3 regions of the Rahnella sp. CFA14(1/10) genome follow, and region 2 is predicted to be linked to each of the others. Evidence: predicted binding sites of a transcription regulator. Region 2 holds the regulator's gene; each other region holds the start of a gene.

Region 1 (3,281 bases), on a different contig from region 2:
CGCCAGCTGGCGCTTTTCTCCGGCGACATCCGGCATTACCTCATGCATAAAACGATGAAACACTTCCTCTCCCGCAGCCCGCGCTTCCTGCGCCTCCGGGGCGTCACGATAAAACGGTGCGGCGTCACTGAGCGCGCCACGCATCTGCGCTTCCTCACATTCGGAACGGATAAATTCATGCACCAGAATACGTAAGCGCACGGCAGGGGGCTTTTCTGCGTCCTGAAGAATGCTGCGCAGCATATCACGGGTTCGCCGCCACTCGTCGCTTTGCAGACGAAACAAAATCGCCGCTTTATTGGGAAAGTACTGATACAGCGAACCGATGCTGATTCCGGCTCTTTCAGCGACGCGACCGGTAGTAAAACGGGCGGCGCCTTCCTTCGATAAAACCTGAGCAGCGGCTTCAAGAATGGTCGCCACCAGCCCGGCTGAGCGGGATTGTTTTGGCTCTTTACGTGAGGAAACCTGCGGGATGCGGCGGTGGGTCATGACGGGCTGAGTCCTCAGAAAAGAATGCGAATAGTGGAGGCAACGAAAACATCGCATAATTTTAAACGCGATGAATCACTCGCATTCTAGTCAGTTATGACACGTTGCTCAATGTTAAACAGGATAATCCCATGACCACAGAAAACACTCTGACCTGCGCACCGATGGCGCCATTACTCGACCGTCTGTTCAATGAAGCCAGCGCTGCAGCCCGTTTCGATTTCACGCAGATACCGGAAGAAGAAACTACGCGCATGATGCACAGCAAAACAGAATATCTGAATTTATATAGTCTGCTGAAACACATGTGGCTGCCGGTATCACGCGAGACAGGCAAACTGCTGTATATGCTGGCGCGAAGTACTAAGGCAACATCGGTGGTGGAATTTGGCATGTCGTTCGGGCTTTCCACGTTGTATCTGGCGGCGGCGTTGCGCGATAACGGCGGCGGTAAGGTCATCACCAGCGAGTTTGAGCCGACAAAAGTGGCAAAGGCACGGGAACATTTTGTGCAGGCTGGCGTGAGCGATTTAGTCGAAATTCGTGTCGGTGACGCGCTGAACACACTGGCCGTTGATCTGCCAGAGACCATCGATTTACTGATTCTCGATGGCGCAAAAGTACTTTATGACGATATTCTGCATTTGCTGGAAAGCCGTTTTCATCCGGGCACGATGATCATCGCCGACAATGCGAGCTACAACCAGAACTATCTTACCCATGTGCGTTCGGCGGAGAACGGTTATCTTTCTGTACCATTCAGTGATGATGTCGAGCTTTCAGTCAGGCTGCGCTGATCAGACACCCGGGCAGAGCGATCCAGGCTCCGCACTATAAAAAACAGGCCGGATGATGTATCCTTCACTGATTATTGGTATACTGGATATAATTACAGTATAAGGAGCGAATTATGGCTGTTGAAACAAAATTTGTTGTTGTCAGAAAAGGTGAAGAGAAAATGACTTTTGCCAATAAGAAAGAAGCAGATGCATACGACAAAATGCTGGACATGGCAGATGCTTTTACTGAATGGCTGTCACAAAGCAATCTCGACCTCGATGAAACACTCGCGGAAAATATTGCGCTTCACCTTGCTGAACACAAAGATACCGTCCAGCATATTTTGCGCACCAGCAAACTGCCCGAAGAGGGGACAGCGCAGCAGCCCGTCGCACCAGCCGATACCACCGCTGAAGACCGGGCTGTCGCTGAACCTGCCGCGACCAAAAAAGTACGTGCGGTCAAAGCAGCCTGATAGAGGACGTCCACATAATGCGGGAACACATCCCGCATTCTTTTATCCTGTCCCCATCTTTATCCTGCCTGATATCGCTGAAGCAAGGTGTCCTGACATTGCTGTTGTGTCCTGATTTTTTCGCGATCGGTTTTGCTGAGCGATGTCCATGTTTCAATCACCTTATCCGCTTCATCCTCATTAAACTCTGGCTTATTGATCGACGACGGAGACTGAGATTGCGTCGAAATATCTTTGATCTGCTCACGGAAATAATCCGCAGTACCATCAGGTTTATTAAGCGCGGAGCTACAGAGGATATTGATATAGGTCGCGGGAGTATGTTGCGAAGTCGTGTCTTCGGCGACAGCAGAACCCGCGATCAACAGGGTGAGTAACAATGCGATTCGTCTCATAGCGTCTCCTTATGTTGAACACCTTAAGGGTAGAAGACTCCACAACCCGGAAGGGCTGCATGCAGGACAGAATAGTCTGAAATGCATAAGAAACCTCAGAGACATGCATTTCCAACCACTGATCCGTTCACGGATAAAACCTGATTAACATTTTGTTACTTATTAAAACTCATCCACATCGCGACATGGTTAACGTTAATAATTACTATTTACATTCTCATTTAGACTGTTCATGTAAAACAATAATAGAAACAGTCTTACACTTATAAAATTTTCCACGGGAATGTGTTATGTCTTTGAATGGCAGGGTGATTTATGCACACCAGTGTGCCGCAGACGCAGGGAGAACTTTTGCGGTTTCATCACTGGCACTGGCGATATTTGTTCTGGTAAATCCGGTACTGGCGGCTGAAAACCTCAGCGGGATAAAAAGCACTGCCAGTACGGATACATTTGGTCAGCAGCAAGATATGGTGATCGAAGGCACGGCGACGCCAACCGGCAGCGACGCACAGGATTACGCCGTCCGCACCACCACCGCAGGCACCAAAATGAACCTGACGCCGCGAGATATTCCGCAATCAGTGAGCGTTATCACTCAACAGCGTATGCAGGATCAGAACCTCCAGTCGGTCGGCGACGTGCTGAATAATACCACCGGCATCTCAACGGAGGTTATTGACAGCGAACGCGTGTCTTATTTTTCCCGCGGTTTTTACATCAACAGTTACACCTACGACGACATTCCGACCTCCGTCAGCGATACCTGGAATTTTGGTGATGCAGCCGAAGACACCGCGATTTATGACCGCATCGAAGTGGTGCGGGGTGCAACCGGCCTGATGACCGGAACGGGTAATCCATCCGCTTCTGTCAACATGGTGCGTAAACACGCCGACAGCAAAGAATTCACCGGTGAGATTAGCGCCGGTTACGGCAGCTGGAACAAACAGCGTTACGTCCTGGACGCTTCCGGCCCGCTGAATCAGGAAGGCTCGGTGCGCGGACGCGTGGTCGCCGGTTATCAGGATCAGGACAGCTGGCTGGATCGCTATCACAAGCGCAAAAAATTCTTCTACGGCGTGGTGGATGCAGATGTGACCGATAACACCACCGTGTCGCTCGGTTACGATTATCAG
Region 2 (3,281 bases):
AAAAGCGGTGAAGGTCAGCAGGTTCATCAGCACCGCATTCACCGCCACGATGTGGCTGCCAAGCCGTGCGCCGAGAACGGTCAGTGAGGCAAAGCAAAGCTGAAGCAGAAGTGAACGCAACATAATGTCGCGGTTAAGCCCCAGCAGACGGCGCAGGTTACCACGCCAGGCCGAGGTGATTTGTGCGCCGGTTATACCCCGTTGCTTCATTACCCGCCAGACAAAGTACAGCCCGATAAATAGCGTGAAATACTCGGAACTTGCCGTCGCCATGGCAGCACCACGCACATTCCAGCCCAGCCCCATCACCAGCCACAGATCCAGAATGATATTCAGCAGATTCCCGGCAATCAGCAAAATCACCGGCCCGCGAACATACTGAATGCCCAACAGCCAGCCAAGGATCACCAGATTCGCCAGTGAAGCCGGGGCACTGAACCAGCGAATTTCGATAAACAGCCTCGCCTGTTCAAGCACCGGTTGGCTGCCCCCGACGATATGAAACGCCTGTTCCATCAGGGGGTGCCGGAACAACACTATGGTGAGACCAGACAATACGGCCAGCAGAAAGGGTTGTACGAAAGCGCGCGCCAGCAACCGGTTATCATTCGCGCCCAGCGCCTGAGCGGTCATGCCGGTGGTACTCATCCGTAAAAAAAGTAAGAGCATAAAGAGGAAAGTCGTGATCATCGAACCCACAGCCACTCCGCCGAGATAATCCGGGCTGTCGAGATGACCGATCACCGCCGTATCCACAAGCCCGAGAAGAGGCACCGTGATATTTGAAAAAATCATCGGCAATGCCAGCCTCCAGAGCGCCTTATCAGCGGGGCTTAAAAAGGTGTTTTTGAGTGTTTGTCGCGGGGAATGATGTTGCATAGAGAATCTCATGCCGGAGGTTCAGGTTATGCCTGTAAGTGACATCGCCCCGGAAGGGGCGACAAGATGAAACGTTAAAGCTTAGCGGTATGTCAGAGGCGGCTAACGAACCCGCAAATCAACAATATGACCATTGGGATCAAGAATTTGACCCAGTAATATCTGACCGAGTCATTCGAGTTGCAGGAAGGCGGCAAGTAAAAAAATCCCGATGAGCTGACAGGAGTCAGTGATTCGGGTGAACGCACGCAGCCAACGCATCTGCAGCCCGAAGTACGAAGGTCAGATCCAGTCACCGTTGCGGATGACGCCTACGGCCAGCCCTTCAATGCTGAAATTCTGCTCACGTAAATCAACCACGATCGGCTGGAAATCGCTGTTTTCAGGCAATAACTGCACCACACTGCCCTGTTTTTTCAGACGTTTCACGGTGACTTCATCATCTATACGGGCCACAACAACCTGTCCATTACGCACGTCTTGCGTTTTATGTACAGCCAGCAGATCGCCATCAAGAATACCGATATCACGCATCGACATACCGCTGACACGCAGCAGGAAATCGGCACTCGGCTTAAACATGGCCGGATCGACCTGATAGTGTCCTTCAATATGTTGCTGGGCCAGCAACGGCTCACCGGCAGCAACCCGGCCGATCAGCGGTAAACCCTCTTCTTCTTCCATCAGCAAACGAATGCCACGTGATGCGCCGGAAACAATCTCAATAACACCCTTACGCGCCAGCGCTTTGAGATGCTCTTCCGCCGCATTGGGGGAACGGAACCCCAGACGTGATGCAATCTCTGCGCGGGTGGGTGGCATACCGGTGGTGGAGATATGATCGCGAATAAGGTCGTAGACCTCTTGTTGTCTGGTCGTTAAAGCTTTCATTCCGCCCCCTGGTTGTTTATACAGTCTTGCTGTGAGTATATACAGCTAAACGATCAATGAAAACCTAAGATTGAATAAAAACAGGGCATAACGTTGATTCCTGGAATGCAGATTCCAAATCAGAACCATCGTGGCCAAAAGATGCTGACCCAGACAAAAAACGCCAATATGATGGTCAGAAGTACGGCAGCCGAGCCGATATCTTTTGCACGACCTGAAAGTACGTGAAACTCAGATCCGATACGGTCTATCGCGCATTCTACCGCGCTGTTGAGCAGTTCAGTGACACAGACCAAAACAACGGATCCCACCAGCAGAATGCGTTCTACGGGGCTGACATCAAACCAAAAAGATAACAAAATTAACGGAATAGCGACGCTGGCTTCCTGGCGAAAGGCCGCTTCATTTTGCCATGCCGCTTTCAGCCCTTTCCAGGAATAGCCAGCTGCTTTATAAATTCGGGTAAATCCAGTGACTTGGTTAGCCATTTCTTTTACTGATCCTTAGAGAATTTGCCGCACTTTATACCCCAAATAGTCGGGGTGCAGAAAGGCGGTAAAGAAGTGAATCCTGATGAGCTTACATGAGTAAGTGATTCGGGTGAACGTCTTAAGCCAACACCCCTGCGGCTTGAAATAAGAAGGGTATTGCATCACCACAGATCTCATCTGAGCTTTCTGGTATCCTTGCGGCGAAATGGCTAACAAGAGGCTTCACGTTTTTATGTCAGGTTGGCGTAGACTTTATTACACATTATTGAATTTACCGCTCTCATTGCTGGTAAAGAGCAAGGTCATACCTTCAGATCCGGTTACCGAGTTGCATTTAGACCCGACGCGGCCGATTTTGTATGTATTGCCCTATAATTCCAAAGCCGATTTGCTGACGTTGCGTGCGCAATGTCTGGCACAGAATCTGCCTGATCCCCTTATTCCGCTGGAAATTGACGGAACCCTGCTGCCAAGCCATGTCTTTATTGCTGAAGGTCCGCGCGTATTCTCTTATTACACGCCGAAGCAGGAATCCGTAAAGCTGTTCCACGACTACCTTGATTTGCACCGCAATAACCCGGATTTAGACATTCAGATGTTGCCGGTGTCGGTGATGTTTGGTCGGGCACCGGGCCGTGAAGGTCAGGATGACACGCCACATCTGCGCGTACTGAACGGCATCCAGAAATTCTTCGCTGTGCTTTGGCTGGGGCGGGACAGTTTTGTCCGCTTCTCCAATACCGTTTCCCTGCGTTATATGGCGACGGAACACGGCACAGATAAAACCATTGCTCAAAAGCTGGCACGTGTGGCGCGGATGCACTTCTCCCGTCAACGTCTGGCCGCCGTTGGCCCACGTCTTCCGGCACGTCAGGACTTGTTCAACAAATTGCTGTCCTCAAAAGCCATTGAAAAAGCGATTGAAGACGAAGCCCGCAGCAAGAAAATTTCCCACGAAAAAGCCCAGCAAAATGCCATCGCCCTGATGGAAGAGATTGCCGCTGACTTCTCTTATGAAGC
Region 3 (3,281 bases), on a different contig from region 2:
GGGCCTGCTCACGCGCCGCAAACGCATTGCGTAATTCGGCCTCCTGCAAGGCGGCGGCATCCGGTTCATCAGCAGGCTCTGCATCGCCATAACGCGCTTGCTGCTGAGCCGCAAAGGCTTGCTGCAATGCTGCTTCCTGCATGGCTTCCTCGTCAGCCTGCGCCAGAGAGTCGTTATGCCATACGCTTTGTTCGGCATCCCGTTGCGTCGTCGCTGACTGCGCCTGTTCCTGCTGCTCTGCCATACGCTGGGAAGGAAGTTTAATGCCATATGAGGCCAGCTCACGGCGCGTAGGTATACGCACCGGATTAGGACGTGGTAACTCAGGGCCAAAGCCTTTTTTCACCTGCGGATTTTCATCGCTCACCGCACTGAAAGCCGGCATAAAGGTGTTACCCACAGAAGATGCCGCTGACTGTCCTGCCTGCGCAAGACCAGTCGCCAGTGCTGCGGTGGCCGCCACGCTGGCTGCCTGACCGGCATCAGGCACCGCTGAACTGAAATCAAACGGAGAACGGGAATGTTCCACTGCCGTTTGCCAGTTGCCCAGGCTCGGCCCATCGTCCTCTCTGCGCTCAACGGGCGCGGGTGAAGGGGATTGCTGAACGGGTTGCGGATGGCGCGGTACCGGTGTTTCTTCCGGGATCTCGAAATTGTATAACGGCGGAGTAGCTGCAGCCGGTGCCGGCGGCGGTGCAATATTAGCAACCGGCGGTTCAGCGGCATAAGGATCGGCTGCCGGTGCCGGGCTCACAACCGCTGCAGGTTCAGCTTCCGCCGGGCTGGCTACCGAAGACACCTGAGCAGCAGGCTCATTCACGGAAGGTGCAGAAAACAGCACATCATCTTCATCGGCTTCAGCAGCAACTGCCGATGCTGTGACAACGCTTGCCGCAGCGACGGCAGGCGCAACTTTAGCGACAGGTTTTGCGTCGTCTTCCAGTAGCGGATCGTCATGCTCGTCGTAATCATAATCTTCATCGCGACGGGAGCGGTTGGTCACGATATTCGTCACACCCAGCACTGCGCCGCCGATCTTTTCAGCGATGGTCAGCCAGGACCAGCCGGTAAATAAAGTCAGACCGGCAGCCCAGACGCACAGCAGAACCAGGGTCGCCCCCACGTTATTGAAGTACGGGGTCATCGCGGTACTGAGCAAACTGCCGATTACACCGCCGGAAGCGAAGTAATACAGGTCATCAATATTGACGGCCGCAAGACCACAAGACGTGACAATGAGCGCCAGCGTGCCAATAAGGCGCAGCGAAAGGGCAAAATAATCGACGAAATCCTGTCTATCCCGCTGACGGAAAGCCGCCCAACAGAGACACAGAATAATAGGGGGTATCGCGTAGCCAAATACGCCAAAGATGAAGAACAGCGTGTCGGCCATCCATGCACCTACACCTCCACCCCAGTTATGAATTGGCCCATGCCAGGCGGTCTGAGACCAACTGGGATCTGAGGGGTTAAAACTCACCAATGCTGCCATTAAATAAGCAGCAAAAATCGCCACCACAACCAGCAAAGCCTCCAGCAGACGGCGGCCATTGCTCAGTTTTTTTAGGGTAACTTCTTTATCTTCTGTATATTCCTGGCTCAAGAAAGGCTCTCCAGGTTCCTGTGAACTGAGAAAAAGCAACAGCGCCGAGACTCCCCGGCGCCATAGCTGTATAGATACACAGGAGTGTAGCTAAAATGACAAGGTTTTGCACCAGAACAATTACCGGGTCTTAATGACCAGGCGATTTGTCTGCTTCACTTCTTCCATCACCACGTAGGTGCGGGTGTCGTTAACACCAGGCAGACGAAGTAAAGTCTCACCTAAGAGCTTACGGTAAGCAGACATATCAGGTACGCGGGTTTTCAACAAATAGTCGAAATCCCCTGAAACCAGATGACACTCCTGAATATCTTCGAGTTTTTGCACTGCCGCATTGAACTGCTCAAACACATCCGGCGCGCCGCGATTGAGGGTAATTTCAACAAATACCAGCAACGAGGCATCCAGATAATGCGGGTTGAGCAATGCAGTATAACCATTGATGAAGCCCTGACGTTCCAGACGACGAACGCGCTCCAGACATGGAGTTGGAGATAATCCCACACGTTTGGAAAGCTCGACGTTTGAAATCCGGCCATCCTTCTGCAATTCATTGAGGATGTTACGGTCAATACGGTCGAGATCTTTTCCCGGACGCTTTTTATTGTCTACCATTATTATTGTCTCTCTGCTGTCCTTCCCTGCACCTGCCATACCCCAGCCAACTTCAATGTCTAAGGGTTGTCCCAAGCGAAGACCCGATGATTAAGGTTTACGCATCCAAAAGCCGCGTTGATCCCCTGTCAAAAGGAACACGGCCGTAAAGCGGATACTCAAAAGAAATAACCCTGCGAAATTAATAGGTTGTCAACAAACAACCTGATTCACTCATCCCTGCTGCAACCGAAAAGCCAAAAAACAAGACCGGAACAGGTCCGGTAGCAGCCAATGGCATAAATTCAAGTCACAGACAGGCAGTTAATTTCTCCTTCCCCTGATGTTTTCGCAAATGCACAGCGGATTGTCAAAGTAAAAGAAGCAAAATCAGAAGAACGTGCCAGATTGAAAAGCTGGTACCCCCTTTTTAGCTATCTTTTCTCTTTGAACAATAACAACGCATCTCACGCGTTATTTCTGCAAAATCCCTACAAAGCGTCCTGAATTATGCCCGAATTAACACGTTTTGATGAGCAACGTTCATCACGTATGGTCGTCAGAATGGTTGTTTTTCATCCTATCCATCAAACAGTTACCTGCTTCATCGATATTGACGAAACTCTTTTTACGCGGGTTGCACAATAAAAACTATCAGACAAATCGTTAACAACATCTGAGTTTACTTTTTTTACTGCGCCGTTTTCCCTACAATCGGTTTATCGCTTGTCGCCATCGCGGAGATGAATTACGCATGAGTACGGTTAAACACAGTAAATTATTGATTTTGGGCTCCGGTCCGGCGGGTTATACCGCAGCGGTTTATGCCGCGCGTGCAAACCTCAATCCGGTATTAATTACCGGGGTGGAAAAAGGTGGGCAGCTGACTACCACCACCGAAGTGGAAAACTGGCCGGGTGATCCGGAAGGTCTGACCGGTCCGGGCTTAATGGAACGTATGCACGAGCATGCCACCAAATTTAATACTGAGATCATTTTCGACCACATCAATAAAGTCGATTTGCAGAATCGTCCGTTCCGTCTGACCGGTGACAGTGGCGAATACACCTGTGACGCGCTGATT

Evidence for each region. The regulator LexA, encoded in region 2, represses DNA repair genes until DNA is damaged. The targets are predictions, from matches to a motif close to TNCTGTATGTACATACAGNA.
Region 1: the regulator LexA is predicted to act here: its motif matches at 1,370-1,389, upstream of EVX52_RS07550 (YebG family protein).
Region 3: the regulator LexA is predicted to act here: its motif matches at 1,668-1,687, upstream of EVX52_RS10250 (DNA translocase FtsK 4TM domain-containing protein).

What each region holds. Positions count from the first base shown of each region.
Region 1 covers NZ_SEWS01000003.1:194,900-198,180, reverse strand. Annotated here, with positions in the region: gene EVX52_RS07560 (TetR family transcriptional regulator) at 1-492, opposite strand, end outside; gene EVX52_RS07555 (O-methyltransferase) at 624-1,289, shown strand; gene EVX52_RS07550 (YebG family protein) at 1,403-1,747, shown strand; gene EVX52_RS07545 (hypothetical protein) at 1,807-2,142, opposite strand; gene fhuE (ferric-rhodotorulic acid/ferric-coprogen receptor FhuE) at 2,433-3,281, shown strand, end outside.
Region 2 covers NZ_SEWS01000010.1:27,808-31,088, reverse strand. Annotated here, with positions in the region: gene dinF (MATE family efflux transporter DinF) at 1-879, opposite strand, end outside; gene lexA (transcriptional repressor LexA) at 1,162-1,770, opposite strand; gene EVX52_RS19330 (diacylglycerol kinase) at 1,890-2,258, opposite strand; gene plsB (glycerol-3-phosphate 1-O-acyltransferase PlsB) at 2,494-3,281, shown strand, end outside.
Region 3 covers NZ_SEWS01000004.1:278,204-281,484, forward strand. Annotated here, with positions in the region: gene EVX52_RS10250 (DNA translocase FtsK 4TM domain-containing protein) at 1-1,603, opposite strand, end outside; gene lrp (leucine-responsive transcriptional regulator Lrp) at 1,724-2,218, opposite strand; gene trxB (thioredoxin-disulfide reductase) at 2,952-3,281, shown strand, end outside.